DNA from 3 places in the Blautia sp. 2227st1_G12_2227SCRN_220401 genome. Region 3 is predicted to be linked to each of the others. Evidence: riboswitches for the same ligand, from Rfam matches in the RefSeq annotation. Region 3 holds a riboswitch; each other region holds the start of a gene.

Region 1 (4,524 bases), on a different contig from region 3:
AATCGATTTTTCCACCTACATATCCGGCAAACAGTCCGATCGGCACCCCGACACATACAGTGATCAGAAGCACCGTAAAGCTATAGCTCAGTGAATACCGGCTACCCCAGAGAAGTCTTGATAAAATACATCGTCCCAGCTGATCAGTACCTAAAGGATATGCCGCCGACGGATTCTTTAATTTTATCGAAACATCCACAAGCAGTGGATCATGCGGCGCTAATACAGGTGCAAAAATAGCTGCCAATGCAAAAATTATGACCACCATCAATCCTATTTTTGTTTTCGGTGACCGGAATACCTGTTTCCAGTACAGATTCTGGATCATGCTTTTTTCTGTTTTCTGCTTTCTTCTGCTTCCCATTCTATGATCTCTCCTTTACTTTAACTGGATTCGCCGGTCAATCGCAGAATAGGCGATATCCACAAGAAAATTTAATACTACAATGCCAACAGCCAGAATAAAGATAAAACATTGCAGCACCGGAGTGTCTTTTGAGATCACGGATTTCAATGCCAGATTTCCGATTCCCTGAATTGAAAAAATACTTTCTATCACAGCTGAGCCACAGAAAAAACCGATCACAATTGATACCAGACGTGTCAGCACAGGAATCAGGATATTTTTCAGACCATGACGCAAAATTACATTTACAGATGACAATCCCTTAGCTCTGCTGGCACGTATGTAATCCTGCTTCAGCACCTGTATCATATTGGTACGGATCAATCTCGTCATAATTCCAAAGAAACTGATATCCATGGCAAATGCCGCAAGAATCGGGATGCCTCCGGCATCTCCTCCGATCACGGAAATCACTTTTAGCTTTACTCCAAATATATAGAGCAGCATCAGACCGATCCAGAAAGACGGCATAGATACACTGAGGGACGACAAAATGCGAATGACTTTATCCAGAACTCTGTTTTCATAAATTGCCGACAAAATTCCAAGAGGGACTGACACGATCATCAACAATAAAAACGAAGTAACTGCCAGTTTAAATGTCTGTGGAAAATATCTTTTTAATTCCTCAAAAGCCGGTTTTCTGGTAGAATATGATTTTCCAAAATCGCCATGAAGTGCCTGATCCAGCCATTTCCCGTATTGTACCAGCACCGGCTGATCCAGTCCTTCCTCATGCCGTACTTCTTCTACCTGCTCCGGTGACGGATGCTCATATTTTTTCTCCGCCAGCACTCTGGCCGCATCACCTGCCGATATAAAACTCAGCATAAAAATAATAAATGTAACCGCCAGCACTACCGGAATCATAAATATAAAACGCTTTGCAATTACTTTTCCCATTTTCATTTCTCCTCATTTTTCATCTGTTTATTCGGTTAAAATAAAAAAAGCTGATATGATCCAGCATCATATCAGCACAAAAAACAAACCTCTACCTCAGGCAGAGCTTATTCCTTCTGTATCCCATCCGAATCAGAATTCTTCTGTCAAAAAGGCAAGTCTCCTGACTCCAGTTCTTCCTACTTACCATCTTCCCGGATCTCTCCAGTGATATTTTGGTTTTCGTCCCTGTCACAGTAGCGGTGGCTGTTCTGGCATTTCACCAGATTCCTTATTAAGTACTTTGTACACCCTTCTGACTATTCAATTTTCATAGTTGCAATGAATAAATATTATAATATCATACTTTTCTTTTTATATAAATAGTTTTTTGTCAAATATAAAATATCTGAACATTTCATAGTGAAACCCGGATATTTTCTGCCTGTATTATTATAGATCCCTTAAGTAAATAACATTATGTATGAACGGTGACTTCTTTATATTTCCGTATAATGATCATATAACTTACGAATAATAAAACAGCTGCACTGCTCCATGCACAGATCTCTGCATAGTATATTCCATCTTCACCGATCAGTTTTGGCAGCAGCAGCGCAACACTGACACGCATTATAAATTCTGCAATGCCGCTGGCAAGCGGAATCAAAGTATTACCCAGGCCCTGGATAGCGGAACGATACACATACAGCAGATACAGCACCCACAAAAAGACAGCCATGATAAACAAATACTTATATGCTATATCCAATACCTGTCGGGTCTGATCCGGTTCACCGGATACAAACAGGGACAGTACATTACGTCCAAACAGTACCATCATGCCGGAAATGAAAGCCGAAGTGAGCACTGCCATATAAGTGCCGCTGCGCACGCCTTTTCGAATCCTCTGATATTTCTTTGCACCAAGATTCTGGCCTACATAGGTTGTAATAGCATATCCATATGAAACGGCAGCCATCTCCAAAACCCCATACAGCTTGTTCGATGCCGTAAATCCCGCCACAAACAGAAAACCAAATCCATTGATCACATACTGTACCACAAGTCCTCCCACGGAGATGATCACATTCTGTATCGCAAGAGGAACCGCCAGTTCCAAAAGCCGCAGGCTCATAGAGGGCTGCCTGTAAAAGTCCTTCTTTTCCAGGCGGATATCCGGGATTTTACGTAATACGATCAAACAGTACAAGGCTGAAAATCCCTGTGCGATAACGGTTGCCACTGCTGCTCCGGCTATACCCCAGCCAAAAACCGCCACAAATAACAGATCCAGTCCCACATTGATCACTGCTGCCACTGTCATTGCGATCAACGGAGATCTGCTGTTTCCAAGTGCCCGAAGGATCGCTGCAAATATATTATAAGCAGCTATGATCGGGATTCCTGCAAAGATCAGCCGCAAATATAGCATTGTCAGATCAATGACATTATCCGGTGTCTGTAAAAATAAAAGAACATGATAAACTGTACCTTCACTTACTGCGAGTACGACCACAGACAGTAATGCTGTCATGATATAGCTTTTCGCTACTGCACATTTCAGATTTTCCTTTTCCCTTGCTCCATAATACTGAGATACAAGAATAGAAAAACCCTGTGTGATACCTGTCATGATCCCCAACACCAGCCATACCAGCCAATCACCGGCACCTACTGCCGCCAGTGCCTTAACTCCTACCACTTGTCCGACGATCATGGTGTCTGCCATTGTATAAAACTGCTGAAAAATATTTCCAAGCATCATCGGTATGGCAAAAGTTATGATCAGTTTTCCGGGAGATCCGGCAGTCATATCTTTTTCATTGGTTCCCATAAGAGTCTCCTTTTCTTTTCATCCTTGACCGCTATTTTACAAGGGACTCTTACGAAACACAAGCCTATTTTTTCACAAAGTTTTTCTCATATTTTTGGTAGCTATTACATCTTTATAATCATTATTTTTAATGGATTATTTTTGCCACACCTATCTTAAAACTCTTTCTTCTTCATGGCGCTCATACTATACTTATACGAAGCAAACCATATAAGCAGACTTAGCACAATAAGGGCAATCGCAATTTCAAGATCCCCTATTCCACCTATCACATGCAGAATAATTTCTTTTAATCCCAAGTTAGCCTTCACAAAAAATCCAATTGTATAACAAATTGCAAAAATAATTAAAATTGCAATTGGCAGCACAATTCGCCCTTTCTCTCCTTCGAACCTTATCCTGATCGCGATCATAATTCCCGCAATTGCCTGAAACACAAAAAATGTGATCAACTCCATTGCCAGCATTTCCAGATCAAACACCTCTTCAGGATTTATGAGTACCATAATTCCTGCACAGATCATTCCAATGCACCATCCACATGCTGTCATGATAAAGGAAAAAATATATTTTTCTCTGACATATATTTTTTTATTTACGGGTAAAGAAAATAAATATGTGTAACCATGGCCATTTTCATCATAACTGATCGTATTACCTGAATATATCGCCAGAACAGATGGGATATACATTGCAATGAAAGCAGCTGCCGTTTTTCCTGTAAGTATAAAAAACAATGCTACAAACACTAACACCAAAAAAAGATTACCACCCTGTCGAAAAAACAATCGAAAATCCTTTTCCAAAAGCCCTCTGATTCCTTTCATCATCTTTCGCCCCCTGTCAACATCAGGATCACCTGATCGAGTGATCCGCTCTCTACTACGATTTCCGGATAATTTTCTATATAATACTGCTTCTCGTTCGTCAGACAGGCAACTCCAAAAAACTCTTTTTTCTCTTTCAAAAGATACCTTTTATCCACTGCCTGATATTGTTCCTCACTGACCTTCAACACTGCATATTTTTCAAGAATCGTATCCATCGCTTCATGAAGTATGATCTTTCCTTTATGTATCACATAAATGTCATCACACAGATGTTCTAAGTCCGAAGAAATATGTGAACTGATCAGGATACTTCTCTCCGGCTCTTCTTCCATATACTCTCTTAAAATATCCAGCATCCTTTCCCTCGCTCCGACATCAAGCCCTGCTGTCGGCTCATCCAGCATCAGGAATTCTGCCTGATGTGTCAATGCAATGATCAAATTCAGCTTTGCTTTCATTCCTGTTGAGTACTCTTTTATAAATTTATCCAACGGAATCTGATATTCTTCACACATCTGATGAAATTTTTCTGCTTCAAACTTTGGATATAATTTGGCAAGGACTGCCTC
Region 2 (4,524 bases), on a different contig from region 3:
CGGTACGTTCGATGGAGGCTTTTACCATCTCCGGTGTCATATCGTCACCGTTGGAGAATTTTACGCCCTCACGGATCTTGAAGGTCCATGTTTTTCCATCGTCACTGTTTTCCCACTTTTCCGCAAGACATGGAACGATCTCACCGTTCTCATCGAATTTTGTAAGGCACTCACCGATCGCATAACGGGATACAACCCAGCTGAAATACTGCTCTGTCGGCTCCAGTGTATCTGCAAAGCTTGTTACTCCGATGGTGATCTCCTTATCACTTTTTTTGTCACCTTTTGCCTGAGCCACTGTTGTCATTGAAAGGGTCATCATACATGCAAGTGTAGCAGCCAGCACTTTTTTAACTACATTATTTCTCATTTCATCCTCCTAAAGATAATATACTGATTATATGGTGTTGGTTTGTTACAGAGTTGTTTTATTGATCCTGGCGCGGATCCAGTACATCACGGATGCTGTCTCCAAGCATGTTGAAAACAACAACACAGATCACGATAGCGATACCAGGGTAGATCATAAGCCATGGCGCCTTTGCCATGTAGGTTCTTCCTTCATTCAGCATCAGTCCCCACTCCGGTGTCGGCGCAGTTGCACCAAATCCCAGGAATGAAAGGGAAGCCAGCTCCAGCATCATGGTTCCGATATCTGCTGCCGCAGTTACCACCATCTGGGTTACCATGTTGGGAAGAATGTGTACAAGAAGAATTTTCCAGGTCTTTGTTCCGTTTACTATAGCTGCCTCTATGTAAAGACTCTTCTTGACTTTCAAGACCATACTTCGTGCAAGACGGGCATATTTTGTCCAACTTACAGCCGCAATGGAGATAACGGCATTGACCAGGTTTGGTCCAAGCATACCGGCAATAGCAATGGCCAGTACAAGCCCAGGGAAGGAGATCATCATATCTGCGATACGCATGATCACTGCATCCACAACGCCGCCGAAATATCCGGCAATAACTCCTAAAAATGTACCGATGACAAAGATCACCGCAACCAGACATAAGGTCATGATCAGAGAGGTTCTTGTTCCGAAGATAACACGGGAAAGAAGATCTCGTCCAAGCTTATCCGTTCCGAACGGATGAGCGGAACTTGGCTCCTGCAGTGATTCGGTCATAACTGCATTCAGTGGATCATATGGTGAGAGCTGCGGCGCAAAGATCGCAATTCCGATCACCACGAGACCCAGAATGAAGAAAAGAGTGAACTGTTTATTTTCTTTGAATGTTCGTAATACCTTTTTCAATTATCTATCCTCCTTAAGTCTTGGATCGAGATAAGTATAGGACAGATCCACAAGCAGGTTGATGCACATGTACAGGATCGCGATCCAGAGTACATAGCCCTGTACAAGAGGATAGTCACGACAGGAAATTGCTTTTACTGCCATATTTCCCATTCCGGGCCAGTTGTAAATGATCTCTACAACTGCAGTACCTCCCAGAAGACTTCCAAGGGAAAGTCCCAACAGCGTTACCAGCGGAAGCATAACATTAGGAAGGACGTGTTTCCAGAGAATGACGCTTTCCTTGATTCCACGCATTCTTGCACCTGTGACATAATCCTGATGAAGTTCCTCCAGCACTGCACTTCTTACCTGTCTGGTATATTTTGCAGACATGGCAAGTGCAAGAGTCAGCGCCGGGAGGATCATGGATTTAAAATCCGTACTGCCTCCTGCAACATTGATCCAGCGAAGCTGAACACCAAAGATGCTGAGAAGGATCAGGCCCAGCCAGAAGCTTGGAACAGATACTCCCACAAAGGTAATTCCTCTCACAAAATAATCCGGGAATTTGTTCTGATATACAGCGGCCAGGATTCCAAGCGGTATGGAAATAATGACCATCATCAGAAGTGCCAGCAACGACATCCTCAGCGTCGGCCAGAAACAGGATACCAGTTTATCTGTTACCGGCATTTTGAAAGAATAGGACTGTCCCATATCTCCTGTAACAACACCCTTCAGCCAGGAACCATACTGCACGAGAAAGGGCTGATCAAGGCCAAGCTCATGTCTTGTCTGTTCCAGAAGCTCTGGTGTAGGAAGATTACCACACTCTGTCAGCATGATCTCCGCAGGATCACCAGGTGACAGGTAGGTCAGTCCAAATGTGAAAAAGCTGATTCCAAATAATACAATGATGATCTGGAGAAATCTTTTTCCTACTTGTTTCTTTGTCACGTTTTACTCCTTTCCTCATTTGATGCGATTTTAACATTGCCGTTTTAATTTAGTTAGATAAAAGAAACTATTGGATTCTTAATATGCAGAATATGCATGGAATTTTAGAAAATTTGCACGAAAAAAGCCCGTGACGAAATACGGGCACACAAAATAAATATGCTTCCTATCTTCCGTAAGAATCATTTTAAAACAATTGCAAGCAGGTCTCCTGACTTAGGATCCTTACCCTCAGACACCTTCCCGGTCTATTTCTCACGCACTCGACCAGTGGTACTTTGTCTGAGGATTTCCCCTTACAGTGACGGGATCGTACCGGATTTACACCGGTTTCCCTATTAATCCTCTCAGAACTTACAACGGCTGATGTGAAAATCAGCAAATGCTGTCAAATTACTGAAACATTATATGATAAAACTATAGTTTATGTCTATGGAAAAATGTTATATTTTTAGAAAACTCATAAATTTTGTTAAAGATGCTTGAATTGTATATATCCCCCATGGGGGATTTGACAATTGGATTTATCTGATCTGCTAAAAAAACACGGATTTTACCTCGCTATTTTTACAAATAGAATAGCAAATGGTAAAACCCGGTTTTCTTACTGTTTCAATATGATTTCAGACAGAAGCGTTCTGAAAAGGTTGTTTACTATCAGGTCAGAGTCTCCGTGATCGCTGCATATGCGATCATTGGTCCGTCTTCAATAATGTTCAGACTGGCTGTCTGATAAAGTACGACTCCGTTTTCAGTTGCAATAGATGTGTAAAGTAAATTTCCATAGTAATCTCTCAGTTCACCCAATTCTTCTCCCTTAAAGAAGTACTCTCCAGGCTTCTTGGATGGATACCAGCATCCGGTATACGGCGCATATTCATAGACTACATTTTCAAGAAGCATCTGACGGTAATGCTTCAGACCATGACATTTCTTTCCCTGGAGATGAAAAACAAGGTGACGGACGTCTCTTTTATCCTGTTCTACTTCCTCCCAGGTCCAGTAGCTGTGTCCGCCTCTTTCGATGAGAATACTTGGAATTCCAAGAGAAGAAGCATAATTGTAGGCGCCACCTGTGGCGGTTGTGGAACGGACCACATATTTTACGCCGATATGCCGTGCCATATGTAATGATTTCTCTGCTGTCTTTTCATCTACAACCCCTACATAATAAACATAGGGATGAAGCTGTTCGAACCCATCTCCGCTATGCAGGTCGATATAATAATCTGCTATGGAAAAAAGCTTTGTCACTATAGCATAGGCAATACGATCTGCAGCTGTTCCCTCAGGATCTCCGGGGAAAACGCGGTTCAGGTTCTTGCCATCCTCATAGACCAGACTCATGGTGCGATGCTCAAAGCCACTGACATTGACCAGTGGAACGATGATCACATTTCCCTTTAGTTCTTCCGGTTGAAATTCTTTTGCAAGTTCCATTGCCGCCTGGATTCCTACATACTCCGCACTGTGTATTCCCGCTGTGATCAGTATCGTCGGTCCGTCTTTCACTCCGCATATCACAGTTGCCGGCATTGCTATGCCGTATCCTGTGATCTTAATTTTCCCCTGTGCCTTCTCTCCTTTTTCAATCACCCAGTCATCAATTTTGATCATTGGTTGTTTCCCTTTTCCTTTTTTATATTTCCGCACTTTTGACGATAAGTATATCATGCCTAACCGAAATTGTACATATTCTTTTAAGATTCCGGGAAAACAGAAAAAAGCTTTCGTAACCGTTCATTCTGATCCGACGTACAAAAGCTTTTTTCCTGAATGATATATAATTTATCTTTTTACCAATTCTTTGGTGATTTCTTCCCAGCTGACTCCTTTTTCCACCATAAGTACCATCATATGATAAAGAAAATCTGAAATTTCGTATTTAATCTCTTCTTTATCTGGATTTTTGGCTGCAATGACGATCTCTGTGCATTCTTCACCGACTTTTTTCAAAATCTTGTCAATTCCCTTATCAAAAAGATAATTGGTATAGGAACCTTCCTTTGGATGTTCTTTTCGGTCAGTGATCACATCATACACATTCTGGAACACGTGAAGTGGGTTGGTATCATCGTACTCTTTTTTCAGCAGCGGTTTGAAGAAACAGGTACGGTTTCCTGTATGGCAGGCTGCGCCAATCTGCTCCACTTTGGCAAGGATCGTATCATTATCACAGTCAATAGTAAGAGACTTTACATACTGTACGTGTCCGGATGTCAGACCTTTGGTCCAGAGCTCATTCCGGCTGCGACTCCAGTATGTCATTTTTCCAAGCTTCAATGTTGTGTTAAAAGCAAGCTCATTCATATAGGCCAGCATCAGT
Region 3 (4,524 bases):
GAAAAAAGCAGTCTGTGAGGAAACGGAGCTAGCAGAGGAGCGGGCGGAAGCAGGTTGTTGGAAGCTATATGCTATCCGGATAACAGCCGGTATTTTTCTGGCAGTCGGAATCCTGATACTGGAATATCATCCAACAGGAAGTCTGAAGGTGATCTGCCTGGATGTAGGACAAGGTGACGGTATCCTTGTGGAGACCCCGGAAGATCACCATTTTCTGATCGACGGAGGAAGCAGCAGCCAGTCGGAGCTTGGAAGATACTGCCTTTTGCCGGCATTGAAAAGTCGGGGGATTTCCTGGCTGGATGGGATTTTTATTTCCCATACAGATCAGGATCACATCAACGGTGTGAAGGAGCTTCTGGAATATATGGGAAAAGGTCTTACAACCATCCGGGCCGGATATCTGATACTGCCTGCCTGGGCGGAAAGACCAGATGCGTGGAGGGAGCTTGCAGAGGCAGCAAAAACAGCCGGAGTTAAGGTCATGACAGCAGGAAAAGGGGATGAGCTGCCTTGCGGAAAAGTATCTTTTTCTGTTCTGTGGCCGGAGAAAAATGCCACAGGAAAAGATGTGAATGAGGAAGCTATGGTGATGGAGTTGTCTTTTGGAGATTTTCAGATGCTTTTTACCGGAGATATCGGTGCAGATACGGAGAAAAAGCTTCTGGCAGCCGGGGGACTTGAGGATGTTGACTGTCTGAAGGTGGGACATCACGGTTCCCGTTATTCTACCACAGAAGCATTTCTTGAGAAAATAAAGCCGGAAGTGGCGATCATTTCCTGTTCGCTCACTAATACCTACGGACATCCGTCACCGGAAACCGTAGAGCGGCTTAAAGCGGCCGGAAGTCAGGTGGAATACACCATGAAAAACGGTGCTATTACCGTGGAAACAGATGGAAAAAAGCTTAAGATCGGAAGGTTCCGAAAAAACAGGTGACTTTTGAACACACTTGTTGTAGAATAGACAGGGTTTATGCAAAAACAAAGTACTGAAAATGTGCAATACAAGATAAGGAGTTTTTATTTATGAAATATGATGTACTGATCGTAGGAGCAGGTCCCGGTGGAATCTTTGCGGCCTATGAACTGATGAATAATGATCCGGAGAAAAAGATCGCGGTTTTTGAAGCTGGTCATCCTCTGGAAAAAAGAAAATGTCCCATCGACGGAAAGAAAGTAAAATCCTGTATCCACTGCAAAACCTGTGCGATCATGAAGGGATTTGGCGGTGCAGGCGCTTTCTCCGACGGAAAATATAATATCACCAATCAGTTTGGCGGAACTCTGTACCAGCATATCGGCAAGGATACAGCCACAGAGCTGATGGAATATGTAGATAAACTGAACCTGATGCATGGCGGTGAGGGAACCAAACTTTATTCTACCACAAACAGCGAGATCCGTAAGCTCTGCCTTCAGAACGGCCTGCATCTTTTGGATGCATCAGTCCGCCATCTGGGAACAGATATCAACTATGTGGTGCTTCAGAACCTCTATGAAAAAATGAAAGACCATGTGGACTTCTATTTTGACGCATCTGTTGACAAAGTAGAAAAAACTGAAGACGGTTATGCAGTTTTTGTAGGAGATGAGCGTTACGAGGGAACTTACTGTATCATCTCCGCAGGACGAAGCGGAAGTAAATGGATGGAGACGGTATGTACAGAGCTTAAGATCCCGACTCTTTCCAACCGTGTGGACATTGGAGTCCGTGTGGAGCTTCCGGCAGAGGTTTTCAGCCGTCTGACAGATGAGCTTTATGAGAGCAAGATCGTTTACAGAACTGAGAAGTTTGAGGATATGGTCCGTACCTTCTGCATGAACCCGCGAGGTGTTGTCGTGAATGAAAATACCAACGGTATCATCACAGTAAACGGTCACAGCTACGAAGATCCGGCAAAGCATACCAACAATACAAACTTTGCCCTTCTGGTATCCAAGCATTTCTCAGAGCCGTTCCATGACAGCAACGGATACGGTGAGAGCATTGCAAGACTTTCCAATATGCTTGGCGGTGGTGTTATGGTACAGCGGTTTGGAGATCTGATCCGCGGAAGACGAAGCACAAAAGCCCGTATTGAGGAAAGTTTCGTAACACCTACACTTTCTGCGACACCGGGAGATTTAAGTCTTGTTATGCCGAAACGTATCCTGGATGGCATCATCGAGATGATCTATGCCCTGGACAAGATCGCACCGGGAACCGCAGATGACGATACTTTGCTTTATGGCGTGGAGGTTAAATTCTACAACATGGAGGTTGAGATCGACGAAAATCTGGAAACCTGCCACAAGGGTCTTTTTGTTATCGGAGACTGCAGCGGCGTGACACACTCTCTTTCCCATGCATCTGCCAGCGGAATCTACGTAGCCAGATACCTGGAGCAGGAGTATTTTAACAGATAAACTGCAAAGCAGTTTATCTGTTATGAGCAAGTAGCGAAGCGGATTGCGAATATCCAGTGTAAGACAGTCCTTTTCTGATATCAGGGTGATGACAGAAAGGGGCTGTTTTTTATGCAGGATGTGCATGAATATTGGAGAAAGTATTCTGATAATAACTGACAGATACAGGGAGAAAACCGGTTACTGTTCACTGGTAATATTTCGCGAGGTGTTTTTTGTGAGCGAAGATCACAGAAAACCGTGAATCGTCTGACATCAATCTTGACAAATTTATGAGTTTGTGGTAAAAGTTAAATAACCAGGTAAAAGAAAATATGTGCAAATGTTATAATGATAAGGTTGCATCCAGTCGGATGTGCAAAAGAGAATCCGGTGAGAATCCGGAACGATACCGTCACTGTGAAAGGGGAGCTGCTTTTACAACCACTGGGAGACCGGGAAGGGAAAGCAGCGTGGAACCAAGTCAGGAGAACTGCCTTATTGTGAGATTCAGGGATTCGCGGTTTACGAATCGGTATTCTCCATAACAATACAGAACTTCTTTTTATGTATTTGTATTGCGCAGAGAATCATGTGTGAGCAGGCGGCCGCAGAGAGCTGCTGCTTTTTTGTACATATCAGTATTCTGGAAATACATGAAAAGAGGACAATGAGAAATGAAAAGAAAAACAATGTTAGCTCTGATGCTCGCAGTTTCCATGACATGCTCTATGGGTGCGGCTACAACAGCAATGGCAGCAGAGGATTCTGCTACAGAAGAGAACGCTGAGGCAGCTGATACCACAGAGGCTTCTGATGCAGATCAGGAAGCAGCAGATAATGTAGCAGCTCTGATCGACAAGATCTATGTACAGGAAAGAAACGACACAACAGATGAGGACTGCAAGGCAGCCAAAGAAGCATGGGATGCTCTGACAGATGCTCAGAAAGAACTGGTAGAGGGTGAGAATGCAGATCCGGATTATTTCGGACGTGACACAGGAGATGCTTCCAAGGACGATCCGCGTAACCAGGATGAGATCGGCGAGAATGAACTTCTTGTTGTAAGCTTTGGTACTTCCTTCAATGACAGCCGTGCAGAGGATGTCAAGGGAATCGAGGATGCTCTTGCAGAAGCTTATCCGGACTGGTCTGTAAGAAGAGCATTTACAGCACAGATCATCATCAACCATGTAGAGGCAAGAGATGATGAAGTGATCGATAACATGCAGCAGGCTCTTGACCGTGCAGTAGAGAATGGTGTTAAGAATCTGGTTGTACAGCCTACCCATCTGATGCATGGTGCTGAGTACGATGAGATGACAGAAGCGATCAATGGCTATAAAGATAAATTCGAGTCTGTAGCTATCGCAGAGCCAATGCTCGGTGAGGTTGGAGACGATGCAACTGTGATCAATGATGACAAGAAAGCCGTTGCTCAGGCAATCACAGATACGGCTTGCAAAGAGGCCGGATTTGACAGCATGGATGCAGCAGCTGAGGCTGGCACAGCATTCGTATTCATGGGACATGGAACATCTCATACAGCTAACGTTACATACGATCAGATGCAGACACAGATGGAAAACCTTGGATTGAAGAACGCATTCATCGGTACTGTAGAGGGTAAGCCGGAAGATACAGCCTGCGACAAGGTTATCGAGAAGGTAAAAGAAGCAGGATACAAGAACGTTGTTCTTCGTCCGCTGATGGTTGTTGCCGGAGACCATGCAAATAACGATATGGCCGGTGATGAGGAGGATTCCTGGAAGAGCCAGTTTGTAGCATCCGGAAACTTCGATAAGGTTGACTGCCAGATCGAGGGTCTTGGAAGAATCGAAGCAGTTGAGAAGCTTTATGTAGAGCATACAAAGGCAGCCATCGATTCTCTGGGAAGCACTGAGGAGTCCGCAGATTCTGATGCAGCAGCAGATACAGAGGCTGATTCTGCTGAGGAGTCCGCAGAATAATAAATATAAAAATATCTGAGTGAGTTCAGATACCTATAAGAAATCAATGTAACTGCCCGGAAAGATCAGGAAGACTGTTTTCCGGGCAGATTGCTGTATCTATGGAAGGGAGAAGATTATCATGAAAAAACGCTATGTAAACTTAATTCTTGCAATGGCAAGTGCA

The links. A riboswitch is a leader RNA that binds a small molecule or an ion and turns the genes downstream of it on or off. The one in region 3 is predicted to bind cobalamin.
Region 1: it holds a riboswitch for cobalamin, as region 3 does, so the genes downstream of both, ABCM67_RS08535 (ABC transporter permease) here and ABCM67_RS03670 (sirohydrochlorin cobaltochelatase) in region 3, are expected to answer to the same signal.
Region 2: it holds a riboswitch for cobalamin, as region 3 does, so the genes downstream of both, nikB (nickel ABC transporter permease) here and ABCM67_RS03670 (sirohydrochlorin cobaltochelatase) in region 3, are expected to answer to the same signal.

The regions. Positions count from the first base shown of each region.
Region 1 is NZ_JBCLNI010000013.1:59,061-63,584, reverse strand. It holds gene nikC (nickel transporter permease) at 1-364, opposite strand, end outside; gene ABCM67_RS08535 (ABC transporter permease) at 380-1,309, opposite strand; cobalamin riboswitch at 1,445-1,619, opposite strand; gene ABCM67_RS08530 (MATE family efflux transporter) at 1,767-3,125, opposite strand; gene ABCM67_RS08525 (ABC-2 transporter permease) at 3,281-3,955, opposite strand; gene ABCM67_RS08520 (ABC transporter ATP-binding protein) at 3,952-4,524, opposite strand, start outside.
Region 2 is NZ_JBCLNI010000001.1:196,427-200,950, forward strand. It holds gene ABCM67_RS00985 (ABC transporter substrate-binding protein) at 1-370, opposite strand, end outside; gene nikC (nickel transporter permease) at 429-1,259, opposite strand; gene nikB (nickel ABC transporter permease) at 1,260-2,198, opposite strand; cobalamin riboswitch at 2,382-2,571, opposite strand; gene ABCM67_RS01000 (M14 family metallopeptidase) at 2,856-3,815, opposite strand; gene hisIE (bifunctional phosphoribosyl-AMP cyclohydrolase/phosphoribosyl-ATP diphosphatase HisIE) at 3,987-4,524, opposite strand, start outside.
Region 3 is NZ_JBCLNI010000005.1:40,094-44,617, reverse strand. It holds gene ABCM67_RS03680 (DNA internalization-related competence protein ComEC/Rec2) at 1-940, shown strand, start outside; gene ABCM67_RS03675 (FAD-dependent protein) at 1,030-2,409, shown strand; cobalamin riboswitch at 2,729-2,904, shown strand; gene ABCM67_RS03670 (sirohydrochlorin cobaltochelatase) at 3,066-4,358, shown strand; gene ABCM67_RS03665 (hypothetical protein) at 4,480-4,524, shown strand, end outside.